2 regions of the Corynebacterium jeddahense genome follow, and region 2 is predicted to be linked to the other one. Evidence: predicted binding sites of a transcription regulator. Region 2 holds the regulator's gene; the other holds the start of a gene.

Region 1 (12,268 bases), 170 kb from region 2:
CGGCGCCATGCGACCGGCCGACGACGCCGCGCCGGACGGGCCCGCCAACCTGCGCGGCGCCATCGAGGCAGCCGCCCACCCACAGCGCGCCGGGGTGCACATCCATTTCGACGGCGCCACCCTGCCCGCCCGCGGCGTCATGAAGGTCGCCACCACCGCCCACGACGCGTTTGCGCTGGCCAGCCCGCGACCACTCCCCCGCCCCATGCCGGTGCCCGCGGCCCCGCTCGCGGGCCTCGACGTCCCGATCGTGCGGGCCTGGGCCGGCGCCGACGGCCGCCTCGTCGAAGCTGTGCGCGACGCCGACGGCGTGATTCTCGAGGCGCTCGGCTCCGGCAACGTTTCCTCCGAGATGGGCGAGTCCGTCGCCGCGCTGCTTCGCCGCGGCACGCCCGTGGTGGTGGCGAGCTCCGTCCCGCACGGCGACGTGTCGTTCTCCTACGGCGGCGCGGGCGGCGGCTCGACGCTCGGCGCGCTCGGGGCGATCCCGGCCGGCTACCTCAGCGCGGGTCAGGCCCGGGTGGCGCTCGCTACCGCACTCGCGACCGGCGTGGATCCGCGCTCACTCCTGTGAGAGCCAGTCCTCCCACGCCAGCGAATCGAGGGGGTCGGCGGGCACGAGCTGCGGGTCGTCGCTACGCAAGCTCTTGATCCTGCCCGGCCCGGTGGCCCGCGTCTCAAACCGCACCGTCACCCACCCTTTCCCGGCCCCTTGAACCCAGCCGTGCCCGAAGTCGGGGTGGTAGACGTCCTGCGTCGCGCGCCAGGTGCCCTGTGGGGCCGCGACGTCGCGGGTCACGTCCGCGTCGAACTGCGCCTCGTGGTCGCTCACCCCGGATTCGTAATCCGCCGTCACCGGCGCCGGCTTCACAATCGCCTGGTCCAGCTCCGGGAACAGCACGTCCTGCAGCGTGTCCTCCAGGCCCGAGTACGACACCCCCACGAGCCTGATCGGCCCCACCTCGTCCGGGTAGCGCACCAGCCGAAACGCAGTGGCCAGCAGCGTTTCCGCGTCGTCGGTGGCGTAGGGCAGCGTCGCCGAGCGCGATTCGATGCGCAAGTCCGCCATCCGCAGCTTGACCGTGACAGTGCGTGCCCCGCGCCCGTCCTTCTTGAGCCGTCGGTGCGACTCCGCGGCCGCCCGTTCGAGGGCCGCGTCGACTTCGGGCGGGGCCGTGAGATCCTGCGGGTACGTGTGCTCGGAGGAAATCTGCTTCGACACCGCCCGCGGCGCCACCGGACGGTCGTCCACCCCGCGGGCGAGCCACCACAGCTGCTTGCCCACCGCGCCGCCGATGGCGATGTCCAGCTCCTTCTCGCTCAGGCTCGCGAGGTCGCCAATCGTCTCGATGCCCGCCGCAGCCAGCTTCGCCTCCGTCACCGGGCCGACGCCCCAGAGCGCGTTGACCGGCATGGGGTGCAGAATCTCCAGCTGCTGCTCGTGCGGAATGACGAACACGCCGTCCGGCTTGGCCCTTCCGGAGCCGATCTTCGCGTACTGCTTCCCCGGCCCCGCCCCGATCGAACTGGGCAACCCCGTCTCCTCCTTGATCGCCGCGCGCAGCTGGTTCGACCAGTCGCGCACCTCTTCTGGCGTCGCCCCGGTCAGCTCAGCGGGCTCCATGAACGCCTCGTCGATGGAGAGCTGCTCCACCACGTCGACGTGCCTGCCGATCACCTCGAAGACCCTCCTCGACGCCGCCATGTACACCGGCCTGCGCGGCGCGACCAACACCGCCTGGTTTCCTACCAGCCGGGCAGCCCGATGCGTCGGCATCGCCGAGCGGGCTCCGTACCTGCGCGCCTCGTAGCTCGCCCCCGCGACCACGCCGCGGCCGGAGACCCCCGCCACGAGCACCGGCCGGCCCTTGAGCGTCGGCCTGGTGAGCTGCTCGCACGACGCGTAGAACGCGTCCATGTCGATGTGCAGCACCCAGCGGTTCATGTCTCCACTGTGCACGAGCGATCCGCAGCGGTGCTAATCCACGCCGATTCCCGCTAGTCGGCGAACGAGAGTGCTGCGTCGGCGACAACATCGGCGAGCTTGCCTTCGAAGGGCTCTGTTCGGCGGGGCATCGCGCGATTCCTGGAGACGAACTGCGACCCGTCTGCGAATCGGAAGTAGAGGTCCGCCCCTTTCGACTGAATGTGGGCGACGCCGTGGCTCACCTTTGAGTGGCAGCTCGAGCAGAGCGGGATCAGGTTATCGATGTCGGTGCCGCCGCCGTACTCCCATTCACGCAGGTGGTGAATCTGGATGAACCGGCGGTGCGTGCAGCCAGGCATCGCGCACTGGTGGCCCCACACCGCGAGCAGCGCCTGGACTTGCCCGTCGGTGGCGAAGCGCTGGGACCTGCTCACGTTGAGCGTCAACCCCCGTTTGTCCAGCAAGTGCATGCGCACTGTGGCGTTGGCGATGTAACTGCGGACCACGCTCGAGGGCGCGGCGATGTTTTCCGGCATGAACCCGCGGCCATCCTCGGTCAGCACAATGTTGACGTGCGCGCCAGGGCACCGCAGCGGGCTGACGGGGTTGGATCTCACCATCGCGATCATCCCCAAGAACGCCGGGTAAAGGTCGGCCGGCTCCGGCGGCCCGAAGCGCGAGGGTAGCCGGAGTACTTCCTCGGTACTCAGCTTCGTGTCCTTGCGCGGCTCGGCCGTCTGCTCCGCGGGGCAGGTTTCTTCACCCGTTTCCGCTTGCTGGATAAGGTCGTCGATGACATCCGGATTGTTGAGGTCTTCGACGTCGACATCGTCGATCCCGTACTGCGCGAGCTGGGCAATCTTCAGCGCCGCTAGCAACTCCTGCCCCGTGACGGCCGGCAATAATCCACGGAGGTCGAGCATCCCGTCATCGCGAGTGTGCGCCTTCAAGAACGGCTCATCGGGCGCGGTCTTCTCACCCGCCTCCTCCACCCCAGCCACTGCCCGGCGGAGGTCGGCGAAGCTGAGCACGAGCGCGAGGTCCACCAGCTCTTCTTCGTTCTCCTCTGTGAGGTACCTCAACAGGAACCGCACCGTTGAATACGGCATAACCCCCGCTTCAAACGCATCGAGGAGGCAGCGAAACTTTCGCAGTCCGCGTGCCACCCGCACATACTCGTACGCGGTTGAGATCGGCAGGTTGAGTTCCTGCTGGAGCCACGCCGAGGTGGTGTAATGCCCGTGCTCGAGGTACATCTCCGCCTCGTCGAATTCGCCCACTAAATCCAACATGACCGCGCGATTCGCGTTCGCGTGGATGTAGTACGAACGAATCCGATCCTGCAGCGTTTCTCCCTGCTCTACAGACCTTTGAACTGGCTTTTCTAGGCTCGACGCGATGCTCACTGTAAACCCCCTTGATAGTTGCTGTGCGTTTCATTATAACCGTTCGCATGTTCGAGTCAAGGAGTTTTTCCAATTAATTTAAAACTTTTTGGCTCCCCTTTTTGTTTTCTTTCGTTAGTATATGGCACACCTTTTCGTATTTTTATCGCATGCAAATTGAAAGCAATTTCCATTAAGCTATGCCACTGCATAGTGCTCGAGGGGGGCTCCACCGGCCGTCCCCCTTAATGGAACCCTGTCCCAATAAACTATGCTGCGGCATAATCCCGGCGAACAGCCACTCCCCCACTACTGAAAACGCCCCCCCAATAAGCTATGCCGCTGCATAGCACCCTCAACTCTGAGTTGAGAGCGCCGTGCAGCGGCAGCAGCCGCGCTAGTTCTTGCGCACGGTGGCGGTCACGCCGTCGATAATGTCGTGACCCTCGACCGGCTCGGTGACGATCTCGAACGAGGTCGCCAGCGTCTCGGCAGCGATGTGCTTCGCGTGACGACGAGCCCAAGGCTCCTTCTCACCAGGCACGGCGAGCACGACGGCGATGCGGTCCGACACGTCCAGGCCCTCGTGCTTGCGGGCGTCTTGCAGGCCGCGGATCACGTCCGCTGCCCAGCCCTCGGCCTCGAGCTCCTCGGTCACGGTGGTGTCGAGGACGACGAGGCCGACGGCGCCGGAGGCGTCGACACGCGCGGTGCTCTCGGGGTTCTCAGCGACGAGACGCTCGGTGTAGAGCTCCGGGGTGAGCACGATGTCGCCGTCGACGACGACATCGTCGCCGCGGCGCTCGTAGTTGCCGGCCTTGACGTTCTTGATGGCACGCTGCACGTCCTTGCCCAGCGTCGGGCCGGCGCCCTTGGCGTTCACGACGACTTCGAAGGAGCCGGCGGAGTCGACGTCGTCGGTGAGCTCGACGTCCTTCACGTTCACCTCGTCGCGGATGGTGGAGCGGAACGGCTCGAGCGCGCCCGCGTTCGGCAGCGCGACCGTGAGCTTCGGCAGCGGCAGGCGGTTGCGCAGCTTGTTTGCCTTGCGTACCGACGACGCCGCGGAGCACACCGCGCGCGTCGCGTCCATGGTGGCGACGAGCTCGTCGTCGGCGGGCAGGTTCGCTGCTGACGGGTAGTCGGTGAGGTGCACGGAGCGGCCGCCGGTGAGGCCGCGCCAGATCACCTCGGAGACGTACGGCAGCAGCGGCGCGACGGTGCGGGTGACCACCTCGAGCACGGTGTACAGGGTATTGAACGCCTCCGGGTGGGTCTCCTGGCCCTCCCAGAACCGGTCGCGGGAGCGGCGGACGTACCAGTTTGTCAGCGTGTCGGCGTACTTGCGCACCTCGTCGCAGGCGTCGGCGATGCGGGTGTCCTCCAGCGCCGCCCCGACGTTCTCGACGAGGTCGTGCGTCTTGGCCAGGATGTAGCGGTCGAGTACGTTGTCGGAGTCCACGGACCACTGCGCGTCCTCCGAGGAGTACAGCTGCAGGAACGTGTACGCGTTCCAGATCGGCAGCAGCGCCTGGCGCACGCCCTCGCGGATGCCCTGCTCGGTGACGATGAGGTTCCCGCCGCGCAGGATCGGCGAGGACATGAGGAACCAGCGCATGGCGTCGGAGCCGTCGCGGTCGAAGACCTCCATGACGTCCGGGTAGTTGCCCTTCGACTTGGACATCTTCAGCCCGTCGGAACCCAGCACGATGCCGTGCGCGACAACCTTCTTGAAGGCGACGCGGTCGAACAGCGCGGTGGACATGACGTGCTGGAGGTAGAACCAGCCGCGGGTCTGGCCGGAGTACTCGACAATGAAGTCGGCCGGCTGGCGGGTCTCGAACTCCTCGACGTTCTCAAACGGGTAGTGGTACTGCGCGAACGGCATGGAGCCGGACTCGAACCAGCAGTCGAGCACGTCCGGCACGCGGCGCATCGTCGACTTGCCGGTCGGGTCGTCCGGGTTCGGGCGGGTCAGCTCGTCGATGTGCGGGCGGTGCAGCGACTCGGGGCCGCGACCGAAGTCGCGCTCGAGCTCCTCGAGCGAGCCGTAGACGTCCACGCGCGGGTACTCCGGGTTGTCGGAGACCCACGCCGGCACCGGCGAGCCCCAGTACCGGGTGCGCGAGATGTTCCAATCGCGCGCGCCCTCGAGCCACTTGCCAAACTGGCCGTCGCGGATGTGCTCCGGGATCCACTCGATCTCCTGGTTGAGCTCCACCATCCGGTCACGGAACTCCGTGACCTTCACAAACCACGCCGGCAGCGCCATGTAGATGAGCGGCTCGCCCGAGCGCCACGAGTGCGGGTAGGAGTGCACAATCGTCTGGTCGCGCACCACGCGACCCTTCGCGCGGAGGTCGCGGATGATGTCGCGGTTCGCGTCGAACACGAGCCGGCCGGCGTACTCCGGCACCTGGGAGGTGAACTTGCCGTCCGCGTCGACGGGGATGACCAGGCCGATGCCGTACTTCTGGCAGGTGGCCATGTCGTCCTCGCCGAACGCCGGGGCCTGGTGCACCACGCCCGTGCCATCCTCGGTGGTGACGTAGTCCGCGTTGAGCACCATGAACGCGTTCGCCGCGGCGTCGGTGTCGCGGAAGTAGTCGAACACCGGCTCGTACTCGAGGCCTTCGAGCTGCGACCCTCGGAACGTCGATACGAGCTCGTAGTCCCCCAGCTCCTTCGCGTAGGCGCCGAGGAGGTTCGAGGCGAGCAGCAGCGGCGTATCGACGCTACCTTCCGGCCTCACCAGCGAATACTCCACATCGGGGTGGACGGCGAGCGCGAGGTTGGACGGCAAGGTCCACGGCGTGGTGGTCCACGCGATGGCGGCGGCGCCGTGCAGCTCTGGGTGCTCCGCCCACGTGGTCTCGGCCGCGAAGCCGGCCCGGGCGCCGGTGAACGGCATGGTCACGGTGACGGTGGGGTCTTGGCGCTCGCGGTACGCGTCGTCAAGCCTGGTCTCCTGGTTGGAAAGCGGGGTGTGCTCCGCCCACGAGTACGGCAGCACGCGGAAGCCCTGGTAGATCAGGCCCTTGTCGTAGAGGGTCTTGAACGCCCACATGACGGACTCCATGAACTCCGGGTCCATCGTCTTGTAGCCGTTTTCGAAGTCGACCCAGCGCGCCTGGCGGGTAACGTAGTTCTCCCACTCCTCGGCGTAGTGCATGACGGACTTGGCGCAGTACTCGTTGAACTGCTCGAGGCCCATGTCCTCGATCTGCGCCTTGTCGGTGATGCCGAGCTGCTTCTCGGCCTCGAGCTCCGCCGGCAGGCCGTGGCAGTCCCAGCCGAACACGCGCGGGACGTGGTAGCCGCGCATCGTGCGGTAGCGCGGGACGATGTCCTTGACGTAGCCGGTGAGCAGGTGCCCGTAATGCGGCATGCCGTTCGCGAACGGCGGGCCGTCGTTGAACACGTACTCCTCGCAGCCCTCCCGCTGCTCCAGCGAGGCCTTGAACGTGCCGTCACTGTTCCAATAGTCGAGGACGACGCGCTCCATATCCGGGAAGCGGTCGCTGCCGCCCGTCATGTCCACTTTGGGGTAGACGTTGCCAACCATGACACTCCTTCAGCCGTGCAGGGACGCATTGCTGCGCGGTACCACCCTGCTTGGGGTGCCGGGGCACCCCCACTTCATTGCGGTGAAGGAAGTGACGTCTCCCATGTGCAACGTCCGGGTCTAGTGAGCTTTCGCCGTTCTTCCGGAAACGCTCCCCGGTGATGGCCGGATCGACGCGTGTTACAAGTAACGCCCAGCAGTCTACAACGACTGCCGGGCGTGACGCGAGTGAGTTGGATTACTTCTCGTTCGGCGCGGTGGTGGTGCGCGCCTCGAGCTCCTCAAGCTGGGACTCGAGCAGCGTCTTCAGGCGGGTGCGGTACTCGCGCTCGAAGGTGCGCAGCTCCGCGATGCGGTTCTCCAGCGCGGTCTGCTGCTGCTTCACCGTGTTCATGATCTCGGTGTGCTTGCGCTCGGCGTCCGCCTTGAGCTTGTTCGCCTGCTCCTCCGCCTGGCGGATCTGTGCGTCGGCGCGGGAGCTGGCCTCGTTCGTGGTCTCCTCGGCCTTCTTCTGGGCCTCGGCGACGAGCTGCTTGGAGCGGGTCTCCGCGTCCTGCAGCTGGGTGCGGGAGCGGGTCTGTGCGTCCTCGAGCTGCTTCTTCGACTTGCTCTCCGCCTCGGCAATCTCGCGCTCTGCGGCGGCGCGGGCGTCGGCGAGCATCGAGGTGGCCTCTGCCTGAGCGTCGCTGGTGAGGCGGTCCGCCATCTCCTGGGCGAGGCCGAGCACCTTCGCGGCCTGCACGTGGGTGTCGGCGGAGACGTCCTGGCGGGCGGCGGGCTGGGAGACTGCCGCCTTCGCCTCGGCCGGCTTCTGCTTCGCGGCCTCCTCAGCCTGCTTGCGGGCGCGGGCGGCGTCATCCTTGGCGGCGCGGGCCTCGGCCTCGGCCTTGGACTTCGCCTCGTTCGCGGAACGCAGCTGCGCGTCGAAGTCGGCGCGAAGCATCTGCTCGATCTCGCGACGGAGCGCAGCCTCATCGACATCGGAGTGGGACGCGCGCACCACCGGCGCGGCGGCGGCCGGCGCACCCTTGCCCAGCTCGTCGACGCGGGCACGCAGCTCGTCGTTCTCGTCCTGCAGCTGCGCCAGCGTGTCCTCGACGAGGTCGAGGAACTGGTCGACCTCGTCCTCGTTGTAGCCACGCTTGCCGATCGGCGGCTTGCTGAAAGCGACATTGTGCACGTCTGCTGGTGTCAGCGGCATTTGCGTTCCCTTCGATGTCGTAAACGTACCCGCCGGTGCGGGCAGTGAACGCGTCCCACGTTACGGGAACGCACTCACGTTGTCTGCTGAATTGTACCTGTTTCGTTCGAGAGTGTAGCGCAGGCCACGCCGGGTCAGCGCACGGCGGGGCTGATCATCGTCGCGCCGATGATTGTTTGCAACACAGCGAGGAGGAGGAACAGCACGATCACGCTCACGTCGAGGCCGACGCCGCCGCCGAGGCGCAGCGGCGGAATGAGCTTGCGCAGCGCGTTGACCGGCAGGTCAGTGGCGCGAAACAGCGGCTCGACGATGAGGATGAACCAGTGCGGCGGGTCGAACCGCTTCGAAAACGCCTGGATCATCTCGACGATGATCCGGATGACCACCGCGAGCGCGTACAGGCCGACGAGTGCGTAGAGGATAGCTCCGAAAAGTGCCACGCGTGATCACCTAGCGCAGGCCGGCGGCCCGCTTGAGATCGTCCTTGCCCACCGTCGCGTTCTCCGGGACGATCGCGAACACGCGCTTGCGGGTGTTCGCGTCGCGCGACAGGTTGTGCATGTTGCCGCGCAGGGCGAAGCAGAGCCCGGCCGCGAAGTCGACGATGCGCTTCGCGTCGGCGGCCTCAAGGTCGGTGAGGTCCATGACCACCGCGTCCCCGTCGCGGAACGGCTCGCCGATCTCCTTGGCGTCGTTGTACGTGCGCGGCGCGGCGGTGACGATGTGGGTCGGCGCGCTCGGGGTCCGGTAGGAGGAGCGGGACTCGCTGCGGTGGTCCGCCCGGTGCTCGGAGCGGTACTCGGCGCGCTCAGCGCGGCCCGGGCGCGGCGTCGCGCTGACCTCGGCGCGGTCGCGCAGGTCCCCACGGTCCCGGTTGTAGGCGGTGGAGCCGGACGAGGACGAGCTGTACTGGGGGTCGTCGTAGTACGCGTCGTCCTCGCCGTTGTCGACGGGGCCGAGGCCAAAGAATTCTTTTGCGCTGCCGAAGAAAGACATACGGGTGGCTCCTTGTGAGGTGAGATCGCGGTGGAATTCAGGGTACGGGGCGGGGCCCGAGGAGGGCTGTTCCGACACGCACGATATCGGACCCGCACGCGATTGCGGTGGCGAAATCACCGCTCATACCAGCGGAAAGTCTCAAGCCGCGGTTGAGGTCGGCGGCGTAGGCGTCGGTCAGCGAGCGCGCCTCGGTGAACACTCGGGCGGGGTCCGCGTCGAGCGGTGGCACGACCATGAACCCGGTGAGCGTGAGGTGCTCGGCGGCCTCGACCGCCTCGACGATCTCGGCGACCTCGTCGGCCGTCGCCCCTCCCCTCGCCGCGTCGCCGTCGGCGGAGAGCTGGATCATGCACGGCAGCACGTCGGCGTCCGCGCCGCGGTCGCCGCGTTCGAGCGCGAGCGCCACTCCCCTGTCGAGGCCGCGGGCGAGCTTCGCGGAATCGAGCGAGTGCACCTCCGCGGCCCAGCGCGCGACGGCGTTCGCCTTCTTCGACTGGATCTGCCCGATCATCGCGATGCCGCAGCGCCCGTCGAGCGCTTGCGCCTTCTCGCGGGCTTCCTGCTCGCGGTTCTCGCCGACGAGGGTGAAGCCGCGATCGGCGAGCTCGATGATCCGCTCGACGGGGTGGAACTTGGTCACGGGCAGCAGCTGCACGCTGCCCGGCGCGCGGCCGGCGGCCTGTTCTGCGGCGTGGATGTCTTCGAGGACTCGGTCGAGGTTAAGCATCAGGCATCCAAATTACGCCCGCTTGGCGCCCGGTGACACCCTCGCGGCGGTGAGAGAAAAAGTCGGTGTCGGTGATGGTGTCGCGCGGGTCCGCGTCGATGTGGGTCACGCCGAGGCTCATGAGCTGGCGCACGAGCCCGGCGCGGACGTCGATGCCGGCGGTCCCGTTGCGCGTCCGGGTCCGGGAGCCGGGCAGATGCTTCTCGACGTCTCCAGCCATCGCGTCCGGCACTTCGTAGGACTCGCCGGCGGCGGCCGGGCCGAGGAGCGCCTGGATGCGGCCGGGCTCGGCGCCGAGCTCGGCCATCGCCTCGACGGTATTGCGCACGATGCCGTTGCGCGCGCCCATCCGCCCGGCGTGGGCGGCGCCGATGACCCCGGCGGTGTGGTCGGAGAGCAACACCGGGGTGCAGTCCGCGACGAGCACGCACAGCGCGAGGTTCTTCTCGCGAGTCACCAGGGCGTCGGTGGCTTCGACGGGGATGGCCGAAGGTGCGTCGATACGCGTGACTGTGTTCGTGTGCAGCTGCTCCATCCAGACGAAGCGCTCCGCGGGCAGGCCGAGGACGTCCGCGAGGCGGGCGCGGTTGGCGGCGACGTCGGCGGGGTCGTCGCCAACGTGGGTGCCGAGGTTGAACGAGTCATACGGGGACGACGACACCCCGCCCGCACGGGAGGTGAACACCATGCGGACGGGGCGGTGGGAAAGATCTGGCATGCCAGCCAGCATAACTAGCGCATGAAGTCGGGCACGTCCACGTCATCGAAGCCGCCCTCGTCGTCGCGGGGCGCATCGCGGTCGGTGAACAGGCCGCCGCGGCTTGAGTCGTAGCGGTGGCGCGCCTGGTAGTCCTCGCGGGGCTGCTCGGCCTTGTCGGCGGGCGCCGCGGCTGGCTCCTGGGACTGCTGCTGAACGGGCTGCTCCGCAGGCTCGGTCGGGCGGGCGTTCGCCTTCTCGTCGAAGCCGGTGGCGATGATGGTGACGCGAACCTCGTCGCCGAGGTTGTCGTCGATGATGGTGCCGAAGATGATGTTCGCGTCCTCGTCGGCCTTCTCCTCGACGATGGAGGCGGCGTTGTTGACCTCCATGAGGCCGAGGTCGGAGCCGCCGGCGACGGAGATGAGCACGCCCTTCGCGCCCTCCATCGTGGTCTCCAGCAGCGGGGAGTTGATGGCCTGCTCGGTGGCGGCCATGACGCGGTTCTCGCCGCGCGCGGAGCCGACGCCCATGAGCGCCGAGCCGGCGTCGGCCATCACGGAGCGCACGTCCGCGAAGTCGACGTTGATCATGCCTGGAATGGTGATGAGGTTCGTGATGCCCTGGACGCCGTTGTAAAGCACCTCGTCGGCGGCGCGGAAGGCCTCCATCATGGACAGCTCGGCGTCGCCGAGCTGCAGCAGCCGGTCGTTCGGGATGACGATGACGGTGTCGCAGACCTCTTTGAGGTTCTCGATACCCTCGAGCGCCTGGCGGGTTCGGCGCTTGCCCTCGAAGGTGAACGGGCGGGTGACGACGCCGATGGTCAGCGCGCCCATCTTCTTCGCGATGCCGGCCACCACCGGGGCCGCGCCCGTGCCGGTGCCGCCGCCCTCGCCCGCGGTGACGAACACCATGTCGGAGCCCTTGAGCGACTCCTCGATCTCCTGCTTGTGATCCTCGGCGGAGGTGCGGCCGACCTCCGGGTTCGCGCCGGCGCCGAGGCCGCGGGTGGCCTCGCGGCCGATGTCGAGCTTGGTGTCCGCGTCGGTGAACAGCAGCGCCTGCGAATCGGTGTTGATGGCAACGAACTCGACGCCCTTGAGGCCCTCTTCGATCATGCGGTTCACGGCGTTGACGCCGCCGCCACCGACACCGACGACGCGGATCATGGCGAGGTAGTTGGCGGGAGAGGTCATGGTGGTGGTCTCGCCTTTCACAGGTAGAGGTTGTCTGAAGCTGCCTCCCATCATCTTTGACGGCGCGCCGAATTCGTGTTGCGCGCTCGGCGTGTCACAACCCTCAACCCCAACTTTAGAGTTGTGACCTGCGGTTTTAGCGCGACGTGACGAGTTCGGGGTTGGTGATGTTGAAGGACTGCCCCTCGAGCTGGAGGACCGTCTCGAGCGCGAGGGCCTTGTTCTGGTTGTCGTTGGCTGGCCCCCAGGTCACCGGGCGGCCGTCGTCAAGCATGAGCACGAAGTTGTACGGGCCGTCGGTGGCGAGCTCGCGCACGCGCGGCCGGGCTTTCTCGCTTATCGACGACGCTACCGCGACCGCGTCGCGCATCTGGTTCTCGTTGCCGCTGTCCACGCCCACGAGCTGCACTGTTCCCGCCGGCGGCTCCGCGACGACGAAATCGCGCCCCTCGCGGTCGATGAGGTGCTTCTCGCCACCCTGGTCCACCCACGCAACCGGCACGTGCTCGGTGACGGTGACGTCGACGGCGCTGGGCCAGTCGCGCTTGACGTTCGCCGTCTCCAC
Region 2 (12,268 bases):
GCCAGCTCATCGCCACCGCCATCACGGGCACCGCGGTACGCGTCGTCACGCCGGCAACGCTCGCGCCGGACCTCGAGGCCGCGGGCGTCACCGTCGACGCGCACACCGTCGAGGGCAACCCGCCGCGCGTGCGCGTCATTGGTGACGCCCCCGAGGAGCTCTACGGCGACATCTCGACCGCGGTGTTCGACGGGCCGGCGCTTATCGACGGCCGCAGGGAGCTCCTGCCGTACCTGCTCGAGCAGTCTGTCTCCGCCACCCTCCACCGCTTCGGCGTCATCCAAGACCCGGCCGGCATCCGGGACTAGCCTCCCCTTCCCCTATCCACCTACCCCAGGGGGTCCGCAATGACTACCTCCAAGCCCACGCCGCCCACGCCCTCGTCCCGCCCGAAAGCGGGCGTCCTCCCGGACGAGGACGAGGGGCTCCAGAAGGGCCTGTCCACCCGGCAGATCAACATGATCGCGATCGGGTCCGCGATCGGCACCGGCCTCTTCCTCGGCGCCGGCTCGCGCCTGGAATCGGCCGGCCCGTCGCTGGCGCTGATGTACCTGCTGTGCGGGTTCATCGGCTACCTCATCCTGCGCAGCCTCGGCGAGCTCATCGTCCACCGCCCGACGTCCGGGTCATTCGTCTCGTACACCCGCGAGTTCTACGGCGAGAAAGCCGCCTACGTGTCCGGCTGGCTGTACTGGTTCAACTGGGCGGCCACCGCCGTCGCGGACGCCACGGCGCTCGCGATCTACATCCGCTGGTTCGCCCAGTACTACGCCTGGATCGACGACATCCCGCAGTGGGTGGTCGCCCTCTCCGTCATCGTGCTGGTGACCGCGATGAACCTCATTTCGGTGAAGTTCTTCGGCGAGATGGAGTTCTGGTTCTCGCTGATCAAGGTCGCGTTCCTGCTCACCTTCCTGGCCGTCGGCATCTTCATGGTGATCTTCGGCAAGCCCAACGGGGAGCCCACCGGTCTGTCGCTCATATCCGACTACGGCGGCTGGTTCCCCAACGGCGTGCTACCCGCCCTCATCGTCATCCAGGGCGTCGTGTTCGCCTTCGCCGGCATCGAGCTGTTGGGCACGACGTCGGGCGAGGCGGAGGACCCGCGCCGCGACATCCCGCGCGCCATCAACGCCGTCGTGTTCCGCCTGTTGCTGTTCTACTTCGGCTCGGTCCTGCTGCTGTGCCTGCTCATGCCGTACACCGACTACTCCGGGGACGAGTCGCCGTTTGTCACCTTCTTCGACTCAATCGGCGTCCCGGCCGCCGGCCCGATCACGCAGCTGGTGGTCATCACCGCCGCGCTGTCGTCGCTCAACGCGGGCCTGTACTCCACCGGCCGCATCATGTACTCGCTGTCTAAGGCCGGCTCGGCCCCGCAGTGGGCCGGCCGGGTGACCAAGGGCGGCGTGCCGTACGGCGGCATCCTGCTCACCACCGGCGTCGCCCTGTTCGGCGTCGTGCTCAACTACCTCGTGCCGGAGGCGGCCTTCGAGGTCGTGCTCAACATCTCGGCGCTGGGCACCATGGCGTCCTGGGCGGCGATCTCGCTGTCGCACATGCGCTTCGTGCGGCTGGCGAAAGAGGGCAAGTACACCCGGCCGTCGTACCGGGCGCCGTTCTCACCGGCCACCGACATCATCTCGCTACTCTTCCTCGTGCTCGTCGTCGTGCTCATGGCCTTCGACTACCCCGTAGGCACGTGGACGCTCGTCGTGTCGCTGCTCATGTGGCCCGCGCTCGCGTTCGGGTGGTTCAAGGTCCGCGACCGCGTCGAGTTCATCTCCCGCTCCCACGTGAACTACGAGAAGATCACGGGTGACAGGGCCCCCGACATCGATCCCCCGCTACCCAAGCACTAACCCGTACCCTCTACGAAAGGACGTAACTTCCCATGACCCAACTCGTCGACGTCACCAACATGTGCCGCTGGATCGACCACCACGGCGTGGAAAAGCTCATCGCCGGCATCCTCGGCTACATCGAGGAGGACTTCGCCCGCTGGGAGAAGTTCGACAAGATCCCCCGCGTGGCCAGCCACACCCCGATCGGCGTCATCGAACTCATGCCGACCTCGGACTCCATCGAGTATGGCTTCAAGTACGTCAACGGCCACCCCTCCAACCCGGCGCGCGGCTTTCAGACCGTGACGGCCTTCGGCGTCCTCGCCGACGTGGACAACGGCTACCCCACCTTCGAGGCGGAGATGACGCTGCTCACCGCGCTGCGCACCGCCGCCACGTCCGCGATGGCGGCGAAGGTCCTCGCCCGCAAGGATGCGCAGGTTATGGCGATGATCGGCGCGGGTTCGCAGTCGGAGTTCCAGGCGCTCGGCTTCCGCGCGGCACTCGGCATCGAGCGCGTGCGCATCTTCGACATTGACCCGAACGCTATGGAGAAGTTCCGCCGCAACATCGAGCCGCTCGGCATCGAGGTCTACCTCGCTGACAGCGTCGACGACGCGGTCGAGGGCGCCGACATCATCACCACCTGCACGGCCGATAAGGCGCAGAACACGATCCTGGATTACTCGCTGGTCCGCCCGGGCGTGCACATCAACGGTGTCGGCGGCGACTGCCCCGGCAAGACCGAGCTCGACCCGCGAATCCTCGATGACGCGACCGTCTTCGTCGAGTTCCCGCCGCAGACGCGCATCGAGGGCGAGATCCAGAACAAGCCCGAGGACTTCGAGGTCGTCGAGCTTTGGAAGGTCATCGCCGGGCAGCGCGAGGGCCGCACGAGCGACGAGGAGATCACGCTGTTCGACTCGGTCGGCTTCGCCATCGAGGACTTCTCCGCGCTGCGCTACCTGCGCGATTCGACGGCGGGCACGGACTTCCAGACCTTCATCGACCTCGTCGCCGAGCCGGACGACCCGAAGGATCTGTTCTCGCTGACCAGCCGCGTGCTCAGCCCGCTTTAGGGCGTCTCGCTTCACGACGAAACCTCCGGCAGGAACGGTGTCCTGCCGGAGGTTTACTCGTCGATACGCTTAGCGCGCGTCCTCGATGGCGATGGCCTGGGCCACGGCCTGGACGACGCCGGCGACCTTGACGGCCTCCCAGACCTGCTCCTTGGTCACGCCCTCCTCGCGGACGGTGTTCGCGTGGGCGACGGCGCAGTGCTCGCAACCGTTGATGGTGGACACGGCGAGCGACCACAGCTCGAAGTCGGCCTTTTCCACGCCCGGCTTGGAGATGATGTTCATGCGCAAGCCGAACTTGACGTTGGCGTAGTCGTCGCCGAGCCAGCCCTTGGCGCGGTAGGCGACGTTGTTCATCGCCATGACGGTCGCCGCGCCGTACGCCGCCTCGACCGCCTCCTCGGAGAGGTGCGTCTTCGCGTCCTCCGCGATCTCGGCGATGACCTTCGCGTTGCGCGTCGCCGCCGCGGAGGCGAGCAGGGTTCCCCAGAGCTGCTGCTCGCTGAGCTCGGTGGAGCGCGTCAGCGAGCCGAGGTTGAGCTTCTGGTCCTTCGCGTACTCCGGCAGGGCCTCGCGCAGGTTGTCAATCGACATCTCGATCTCCTTCGTCGAACGGGTTGGGGTGGGTGCTTACTTCAGGGACTCCTGGACCACGGCCATCTTGTCGATGTTCTTCGTCGGGTCGTTCTTCTGCCAGTCGCAGGCGCAGACCTCCTCGGACTGCAGCGCGTCGAGCACGCGCAGCACCTCGTCGACGTTGCGGCCGACGGCGTCCGGGGTGACGGAGACGAACTGGATGATGCCGTCCGGGTCGATGATGAACGTCGCGCGGTCGCACACGCCGTCCGCGTTTTCCACGCCGAGGGCGCGGATGAGGTCGTGGCGCACGTCAGCGAACATCGGGAACGGGATGTTCAGCAGGTCCTCGTGCGTCGCGCGCCAGTTGAAGTGGGAGTACTCGTTGTCGGTGGAGCCGCCGAGCACCTGCGTGTCGCGGTCCTCGAACTCCTCGTTGAGCTTGCCGAACGCGGCGATCTCAGTCGGGCAGACGAACGTGAAGTCCTTCGGGTAGAAGAAGACGATCTTCCACTTGCCTTCGTACTTGTCCAGGGAGACGCGCTCGAAGTAGTCGTCCGGGGAAGCGGCGTTCGCTTCCTTGAGGTTGCCGCCCTTCAGGGCGACGAGGTCGAACTCCGGGAAGCGCTCCCCAACGGTCATGATCGGCATAGTTATCCTCCAAAGAAACTGGTCAGACGTGTTTTCATCGGACGAGTTCCAGTATGGCACAGAATCCGGAACGTTTCAACGAAAAACCTATGGAACCATGTAAACTCATAGGTATGGGCAATCGAGAGTATAAACCGACACTCGCGCAACTGCGGACCTTCGTCACCGTCGCGGAGCAGAAGCACTTCGTTTCGGCGGCGAACATGCTGGGGATCTCGCAGCCGTCGGCCTCCCAGGCGCTCGCCGCACTGGAGACGGGCTTGGGCATCCAGCTCATCGAGCGCTCCACGCGCCGAGTCATTGTCACCCCCGCCGGCGAGGAGCTCCTCCCCTACGCCAAGGCGACGCTCGAGGCCGCCGACGCGTTTTCCGCCCACGCCCGCGGCACGGGCGACGCCCTCTCCGGCCCGCTCACCATCGGCGTCATCCCCACGGTCGCGCCGTACCTCTTACCCGCGCTGCTCACCCGGCTGCACGACGCGTACCCGCAGCTCGAGCCCCGCATCGTGGAGAACCAGACGGAGCACCTCCTGCAGCAGCTGCGCGACGGGACGCTCGACCTCGCCATCATGGCCACCCCGACGCTCGCGACCGGCGTGACGGAGCTGCCCCTTTACGACGAGGAGTTCGTCGCCGTCGTGCCGGCCGAGCACCCCCTCGCCGGTGCGAGCGCGTTGCCGCTCGAGGCGCTGCGCGAGATGGAGTTGCTCTTGCTTGACGACGGGCACTGCCTGCGCGACCAGATCGTCGAACTGTGCACCCTGGCCGAGGTGCGCCGCACCCCCGGCGCGCAGTCGGTCACCCGCGCGGCGTCGCTGACCACCATCGTGCAGCTCGTCGTGGCCGGCCTCGGGACGACGCTCGTGCCGCTGTCCGCGGTGGCGGCGGAATGCGCCCGCCCGGGCCTCGCGGTGGCGACGTTCGCGGACGGCGTGGACGCGAAGCGCACCGTCGGCCTCGTCATGCGGGCGTCCTCGCGCCGGCGCTCCGAGTACGAGCAGCTCGGCGAACTCGTCGCCGAGGCCTACCGCGACGCCGCGGAATCGGGGGCGGCGCTGCTGCCGCGGTAGAATGCCGCTTCTAGATGAACGCAGGTAGTAACGCAGGAATGAACGAGTCCGCACATCAAAGCAAACCGCAGCTGTACGAGGCGCTCGACGGCGTCCCGCTCGCCGACGTCCGCCGGTTCCGGCGCCGGCTGAAAAACGCCTCGAGCCCGGAGGCCCTCGCCGCGATCGCTGCGGATGTTGAGGCGGCGCGGGACGTCGTCGCCAAGCGAGACGCCCTCATCCCCGCCATCGAGTACCCCGAGAACCTCCCAGTGTCCGCTCGGCGCGATGACATCATGGAGCTCATCCGCGACAACCAGGTAGTCATCATCGCGGGCGAGACGGGTTCGGGCAAGACCACCCAGATCCCGAAGATGCTCCTCGAGCTCGGGCGGGGTCGGCGCGGGGTCATCGGCCACACGCAGCCGCGCAGACTCGCCGCGCGCACGGTGGCCGAGCGCATCGCCGACGAGTTGGGCCAGGACATCGGCGAATCCGTCGGCTACGCCATCCGCTTCGACGACCGGGTGTCCGACTCCACCGCGGTGAAGCTCATGACGGACGGCATCCTGCTCGCGGAGATGCAGCGCGACCGCTTCCTCAACGCCTACGACACGATCATCATCGACGAGGCACACGAGCGCAGCCTCAACATCGACTTTCTGCTCGGCTACCTTAAGCGACTGCTGCCGAAGCGGCCGGACCTCAAGGTCATTGTCACCTCCGCGACGATCGACCCGGAGGCGTTCGCGGCGCACTTCGCCGACGCCGACGGCACCCCGGCGCCCATCATCGAGGTCTCCGGGCGCACGTACCCGGTGGAGATTCGCTACCGGCCGCTCGTGGAGCAGGTGCAGGCGAAGGACGGGTCGGTCAAGGAGATCGACACCGACATGATCGACGGCGTCGTGGACGCGTGCGCCGAGCTTATGCGCGAGGGAGACGGGGACATCCTCTGCTTCTTCGCCTCCGAGCGCGACATCCGCGACTGCATGGAGGCGATTGAGAAGAAGCGCTGGCGCGGCGTCGAGGTCGTGCCACTGTTCGGCCGGCTTTCCAATGCCGAGCAGCACCGCGTGTTTGCCCCCCACTCGGGCAGGCGCATCGTGCTGTCCACCAACATCGCCGAGACGTCGCTCACGGTGCCCGGCATCCACTACGTGGTGGACACAGGCTTGGCGCGCATCTCGCGCTACTCCACGCGCACGAAGGTGCAGCGCCTGCCCATCGAGGAGGTCTCGCAGGCGTCCGCCAACCAGCGTTCGGGCCGCTCCGGGCGCACCGCAGACGGCATCGCCATCCGCCTGTACTCGGAGGAGAACTTCGAGGCCCGCCCCGCGTTCACCGACCCGGAAATCCTGCGCACCAACTTGGCCAGCGTGATCCTGCAAATGATCTCGCTGCGCCTCGGCGACGTCGCCGAGTTCCCGTTCATCCAGCCCCCGGATCCGAAGTCCGTGCGCGACGGCCTGCAGATCCTCCACGAGCTCGGCGCGATCGGCGACAAGGAGCGCGACGGCACGCCCGTGCTCACCGGCATCGGCCGGGACATCGCCCGCATCCCCGTCGACCCGAAGATGGCGCGCATGCTCGTCGAGGCGAACCGGCTCGGCGTGCTCGATGACGTCACCGTCATCGTCGCGAACATGACCATCCAGGACGTGCGCGAGCGCCCACTGGAGTTCCAGGCGCAGGCGGATCAGGCGCACGCCCGCTTCAAAGACAAGGAGTCGGACTTCCTCTCCGCGCTCAAGCTGTGGGACTACATCGGCGAATCCCGCGACGAGCTCACGGGCAACGCCTTCCGCAAGCGCATGAAGCGGGAGTTCCTCCACTACATGCGCATCCGCGAGTGGTTCGACCTCGTGCGGCAGCTACGCGACGTGGAGCGCCAGCTGGGCTGGTCCCGCGCCGAGAACGTCGCCGGCGAGCGCGACGCGAACGCGATCCACAAGTCCCTGCTCACCGGCCTGCTTTCCAACATCGGCGCGCGCGACGGGAACTCGAAGGAGTTCCAGGGCGCGCGCGGGACGAGGTTCGTGATCTTCCCCGGGTCGTCGCTGAGCAAGAAGCCCCCGGAGTTCGTCATGGCCGCGGAGCTCGTGGAGACTTCGCGCCTGTTCGCGCGCGACGTGGCCAAAATCGAGCCGGAGTGGGTCGAGGCGGCCGCGGGCGAGCTGATGAAGCACTCCTACTCCGAGCCGGTGTGGTCCCGGAAGCGCTCCGCGGCGATGGTGCACCAGAAATCGATGCTCTACGGCGTGACCATCGTGCGCGACCGGCTCGTGCCCTATCACCGCGTCGACCCCGCTGGGGCGCGCGCCATGTTCATCCGCCACGCGCTGCTCGAGGGCGATTGGAACCGCCACCACACGTTCATCGACCACAACGAGGCGCTCCTCGCCGAGGCCGCCTCCGTGGAGGAGAAGGTGCGCCGCCGCGGCCTCGTCGTCGACGAAGACACGCTGTTCGAGTTCTACGACTCCCGCCTGCCCGCCGACGTGACCACCGCACGCCACTTCGACTCGTGGTGGAAGAAGCAGCGGGCGAAGGACAAGCACTACCTCGACTTCGACCCGAGCAGTTTGCTTGACGACGACGGCGTGGACGCCGGCGCCGCCGCCTTCCCCGAAGTGCGGCGGCAGGGTTCCATCGATTACGCCCTGCGCTACAAGTTCGAGCCCGGCGACCCGTTCGACGGCGTGACCGTGGAGGTGCCGGTGCCCCTGCTGGCGAACCTCCGCGAGGACGGGTTCGATTGGCTCGTGCCCGGCCTGCGCCCCGAGCTCGCGGCCGAGATGATCCGGACGCTGCCGAAGGCGCTGCGCAAGACCGTCGTCCCGGCGCCCGACTTCGCCGAGCGCGCCCTCGAGGTCATCGCCGAGAGCGACACTGGCGAGAACGCCCCGTTCACCGACGCGCTCGCGGACGCCCTGCGCAGCCTGGGCGGGCGCGGCATCAACGGCTCCGACTTCAACCCAGATGCGCTGCCCGCCCACCTCCGGGTGACGTACGCGGCGATCGACCGCCGCGGCAAGGTGGTCGACCACGACAAGGACCTCGCCGCGCTCAAGCGCCGGCAGGCCGGCAAGATCCGGTCCTCCGTCTCCCAGGCGGGGCGGACGTCGGAGTCCGAAGCCGTGCAGAAGTGGACCGCCGACACGCTCGGCGCGGTCCCGGAAACCGTCACCACCACCATCGACGGTAACGACGTCGACGCCTACCCCGCCCTCGAGGCGACGAAGGACGGGGTGAAGGTGACCGTCCACCCGACGAAGGCGGCCGCCGAGGCGTCGATGGTCACGGCGACGCTCACGCTGCTGTTGCGCGAGATCTCCGTCAACGCCGCGCAGATGACGAAGGGGCTGCCGCTGCGCCACAAGGTGGCCGTGGACCGCTACCCGCACGGCGGCGCGGCCGGGCTCGTCGACGACGCGCGCATCGCCGTCATTCGCGACCTTATGTTCGCGCATGGCGGGCCGGTGCGCTCGCCCGAGGAATTCGAGGCGCTCGCCGCCGAAATCAAGCCGGAGGTGCCGGGCGCTGTGCGCCGCGTCGTAGTCACACTCGCCCCGGCCCTGGCGGAGTACGCCAACCTCGCCGCCGAGCTGGAGCAGTGGGACGGCCCCGCCATCGACGACATGCGCGGCCAGCTCGCGTTCTTCCTGCCGAAGCACGCGGTGACCGTCCACGGCATCGGGCACCTGCAGCACCTGCCCCGCTACATCGACGCGATGCGCATCCGCCTCGAGGACATGCGCCTCGACCCGGACCGCGACGCCGACCGGCAGAGCGTTGTCGACTCGGTGAAGCGCTACCTCGCCGCGAAGATGCAGCGGCTCCCGGCGGGGCGGGAGAAGACGAAGGCGTACAAGGACATCCTCTGGCAGATCGAGGAATTACGTGTGAGCCTGTTCGCGCAGCGCCTGGGCACGCCGAAACCAGTGAGCCAGCGTCGCATCGAGAAGAAGATCGACGCGCTCGCCTAGAAAATCCTCCCTGGAAATCTTCCCTAGAAGTCTTCTCGGTCGCGGCGGCGCATGAGGCGGATCTCCGACTCGAAGTCGTCGGCGCTCTCGAAGGACTTGTACACGGAGGCGAAACGCAGGTATGCGACCTCGTCGAGCGCCCGCAGCGGCTCGAGGACGGCGAGGCCGATCTCGTGGGCGGGCACCTGCGAGCTGCCCTGCGCGCGGACGGTCTCCTCAACCTCCTGGGCGAGCCGCTTGAGCGCGTCGTCCGACACGTCGCGGCCCTGGCAGGCGCGCCGGACGCCGACGATGAGCTTGTCTCTGTCGAACGGCTCGCTCACCCCGTTACGCTTCACCACGGTCAGGACAGCCTTCTCCACCGTGGTAAACCTGCCGCCGCATTCGGTGCACTCGCGCCGGCGGCGGATGGCGGACCCGCCCTCGACAAGGCGCGAGTCGGCGACGCGGGAGTGCTCGTTGTGGCAGAAGGGGCAATACACGGAAGCGGTTCCTCCCCGGATCGGGCCCCGGCATCGAGGCGGTGCGTCTACGCCTTGCGATGTTACCCGCGGGCCCCGCCCGCCCTAACGGCCCCGCGCGTTAGTGCTCGGCGCCCACCGACGCCGAATAGGCCACCTTCGACATCGGCACCTCGTCCCCGCTCGAGAACGCGCCGCCGACGGCCGAGCCGATAATGAGCGCCGCCGTGAGCACGGCGCCGAGCAGGACACTCTCCCGGTTCTCGCGACGCATTTCGAACGAACTTCCCGCCGCCTCCGCGTTGCGGCCGGACCGCTTTACCGAGCGCTCAGAAGTTCGATCGCCAACGGCGATGGTTCGAACAGCGCGGGCGCACGCCGGGCGCCGTGCGGGAGATTCCAGATCCCACACTTCCGCCGGCGGCACGACGGGCGCCTGAACTCGGGTCGGCTTTTTGGCGGCACTTGCTGGGTTAATCACGACTGACATGGTGGTCTCCTTTCTATCCGCGGCACACTGTACTTGCGTCCGCGACACGTTCGAACACGCTCCCGTTAGTATGTTCGAATACGATGACATGTTCGATTTATAGCAGGCGCGCCGATGCGTGTCCACTACAGTGTGCAAATCCTCGAACATGCTTGCCCTCTCTGGTACGTTCGTAGTCGCACCCACCCGCCACAGAAGGAGCCCCCATGGCACGAAAGAAGTCGGAGCCCGCCAACCTCGACATGAGCACGCTGTCGGACCGCCAGCGGCGCATTCTCCAAGTCATCCAGGACGCCGTCGTGCTCCGCGGCTACCCGCCGAGCATCCGCGAGATCGGCGACGCGACCGGTCTGCAGTCCACCTCCTCCGTCGCGTACCAGCTCAAGGAGCTCGAGAAGAAGGGCTTCCTGCGGCGCGACCCGAACAAGCCGCGCGCGGTGGACCTGCGCCACCTGCAGGAGACCACCTCGCCGAAGCCGAAGAAGAAGGCGCAGGAGGCAGCCCCGGAAGACGCGTCGACGGCGCGCTACGTGCCCGTGGTCGGCCAGATCGCGGCCGGCGCGCCGATCCTCGCCGAGGAAAACGTGGACACGTACTACCCCCTGCCGGAGGAGCTGCTCGGCGACGGCGACGTGTTCATGCTCAGCGTGGTCGGCGAATCGATGAAGGACGCGGGCATCCTCGACGGGGACTGGGTGGTCATCCGCTCGCAGCCCGTGGCGGAGGAGGGCGAGTTCGTCGCCGCGCTCATCGACGGCGAGGCGACCGTCAAGGAGTTCCACAAGGACTCGTCCGGCGTGTGGCTCCTCCCCCACAATGAGGCGTTCGCCCCCATCAAGGGCGACGAAGCCGAAATCATGGGGCGGGTCATCTCGGTGTTCCGTACCCTATAGCCAGCTCCCGCTTGCCCGGAGTGGGGGGAATTGGAGGAGGCCTATGTACGCCGAGGAACGCAAGCGCCAGATCGCGTCGCTCACCGCAGTTGAGGGCCGCGTGAGCGTCACCGACCTCGCAGATCGATTCGGGGTCACGGCGGAGACCATCCGCCGTGACCTCGCGGCGCTGCATGAGGAGGGCGTGGTGCACCGCGTCCACGGCGGCGCGGTGGCAAACCAGTCGTTCCTCACCTCCGAGCTCCCCCTCGATGCGCGGGCGAAGGCCTCCTCGGAGGCGAAAAACGCGATCGCCAGTGCCGCGCTACAGTTCCTCCCGGACCACGACGGCGGGGGCATCTTCCTCGATTCCGGCACGACCATCAGCAGCCTCGCTGACCTCATCGCCAAAAACGGGCTCGCCCACGAGTGCTCGATTGTGACGAACTCGTTGCCCACGGCGCTCGAGCTCAGTACCGCGGGGCTCAACGACGTGCAGCTGCTCGGCGGCACCGTGCGTCCGGTCACCCAGGCCGTCGTGGGCAGCACCGCCCTTCGCACGCTCGCGCTGCTGCGCGCGGACGTGGCCTTCATCGGCACGAACGCGCTGACCATCGACCACGGCCTGTCTACCGCGGACGCCCAGGAGGCCGCCGTGAAGACCGCGATGGTCACCAACGCGCGCACCGTGGTGGTGTTGTGCGACTCCACGAAGATCGGCAACGACTACCTCGTCAGCTTCGCCTCGCTCAGCGACGTCGACGTCGTGGTCACGGACGCGGATGCACCGCCCGCGTTCGTGGAGGAACTGCGGGAACACGGCGTCGAGGTTGTGCTCGCCAACGAGGGGTAAACCACACCGCGAACCTCGTTGCCTAAACGGACACAATCGGACATAATTCGGGTGTAACCGGAATAGCAGGCCGTGATGACGGGCTTGTCCTACATGGTGCCCTTCGTGGCCGCCGGCGGCCTCCTGCTCGCGCTCGGGTTCCTCTTCGGTGGCGCCGACATGGCCAACGGCTGGCAGGCGCTGGTGACGGACTACTCGCCCGCTAACCTGCCCGGCCACGACGTCATGGTCGACGGCGAGCTGATCTCGTTCTCCCGGTCCGGGTGGATGCTCTACCTCGGCGCCGTACTCTTCGCCACCGGGCAGATGGCGATGGGCTTCGTCGTGCCCGCGCTGTCCGGCTACATCGGCTACGGCCTCGCCGGGCGCCCCGGCATCGCGCCCGGGTTCGTTGGCGGCGCGAT

Evidence for each region. Region 2 encodes LexA, which represses DNA repair genes until DNA is damaged. Its sites were predicted from a motif close to CGAACANNTGTTCG; they were not measured.
Region 1: the regulator LexA is predicted to act here: its motif matches at 3,374-3,387, upstream of CJEDD_RS08305 (HNH endonuclease signature motif containing protein).

Annotation. Positions count from the first base shown of each region.
Region 1 covers NZ_CP063194.1:1,706,681-1,718,948, forward strand. Annotated here, with positions in the region: gene CJEDD_RS08295 (asparaginase) at 1-574, shown strand, start outside; gene CJEDD_RS08300 (DNA polymerase IV) at 563-1,945, opposite strand; gene CJEDD_RS08305 (HNH endonuclease signature motif containing protein) at 1,999-3,333, opposite strand; gene ileS (isoleucine--tRNA ligase) at 3,710-6,877, opposite strand; gene CJEDD_RS08315 (DivIVA domain-containing protein) at 7,116-8,078, opposite strand; gene CJEDD_RS08320 (YggT family protein) at 8,213-8,521, opposite strand; gene CJEDD_RS08325 (cell division protein SepF) at 8,532-9,077, opposite strand; gene CJEDD_RS08330 (YggS family pyridoxal phosphate-dependent enzyme) at 9,115-9,807, opposite strand; gene pgeF (peptidoglycan editing factor PgeF) at 9,800-10,525, opposite strand; gene ftsZ (cell division protein FtsZ) at 10,540-11,703, opposite strand; gene CJEDD_RS08345 (cell division protein FtsQ/DivIB) at 11,840-12,268, opposite strand, start outside.
Region 2 covers NZ_CP063194.1:1,538,129-1,550,396, forward strand. Annotated here, with positions in the region: gene CJEDD_RS07515 (proline dehydrogenase family protein) at 1-308, shown strand, start outside; gene CJEDD_RS07520 (amino acid permease) at 348-1,862, shown strand; gene CJEDD_RS07525 (ornithine cyclodeaminase) at 1,895-2,923, shown strand; gene ahpD (alkylhydroperoxidase, AhpD family) at 2,993-3,517, opposite strand; gene CJEDD_RS07535 (peroxiredoxin) at 3,554-4,150, opposite strand; gene CJEDD_RS07540 (hydrogen peroxide-inducible genes activator) at 4,264-5,220, shown strand; gene hrpA (ATP-dependent RNA helicase HrpA) at 5,259-9,188, shown strand; gene nrdR (transcriptional regulator NrdR) at 9,212-9,670, opposite strand; gene CJEDD_RS07555 (hypothetical protein) at 9,771-10,139, opposite strand; gene lexA (transcriptional repressor LexA) at 10,346-11,032, shown strand; gene CJEDD_RS07565 (DeoR/GlpR family DNA-binding transcription regulator) at 11,076-11,864, shown strand; partial or broken gene CJEDD_RS07570 (PTS fructose transporter subunit IIC) at 11,931-12,268, shown strand, end outside.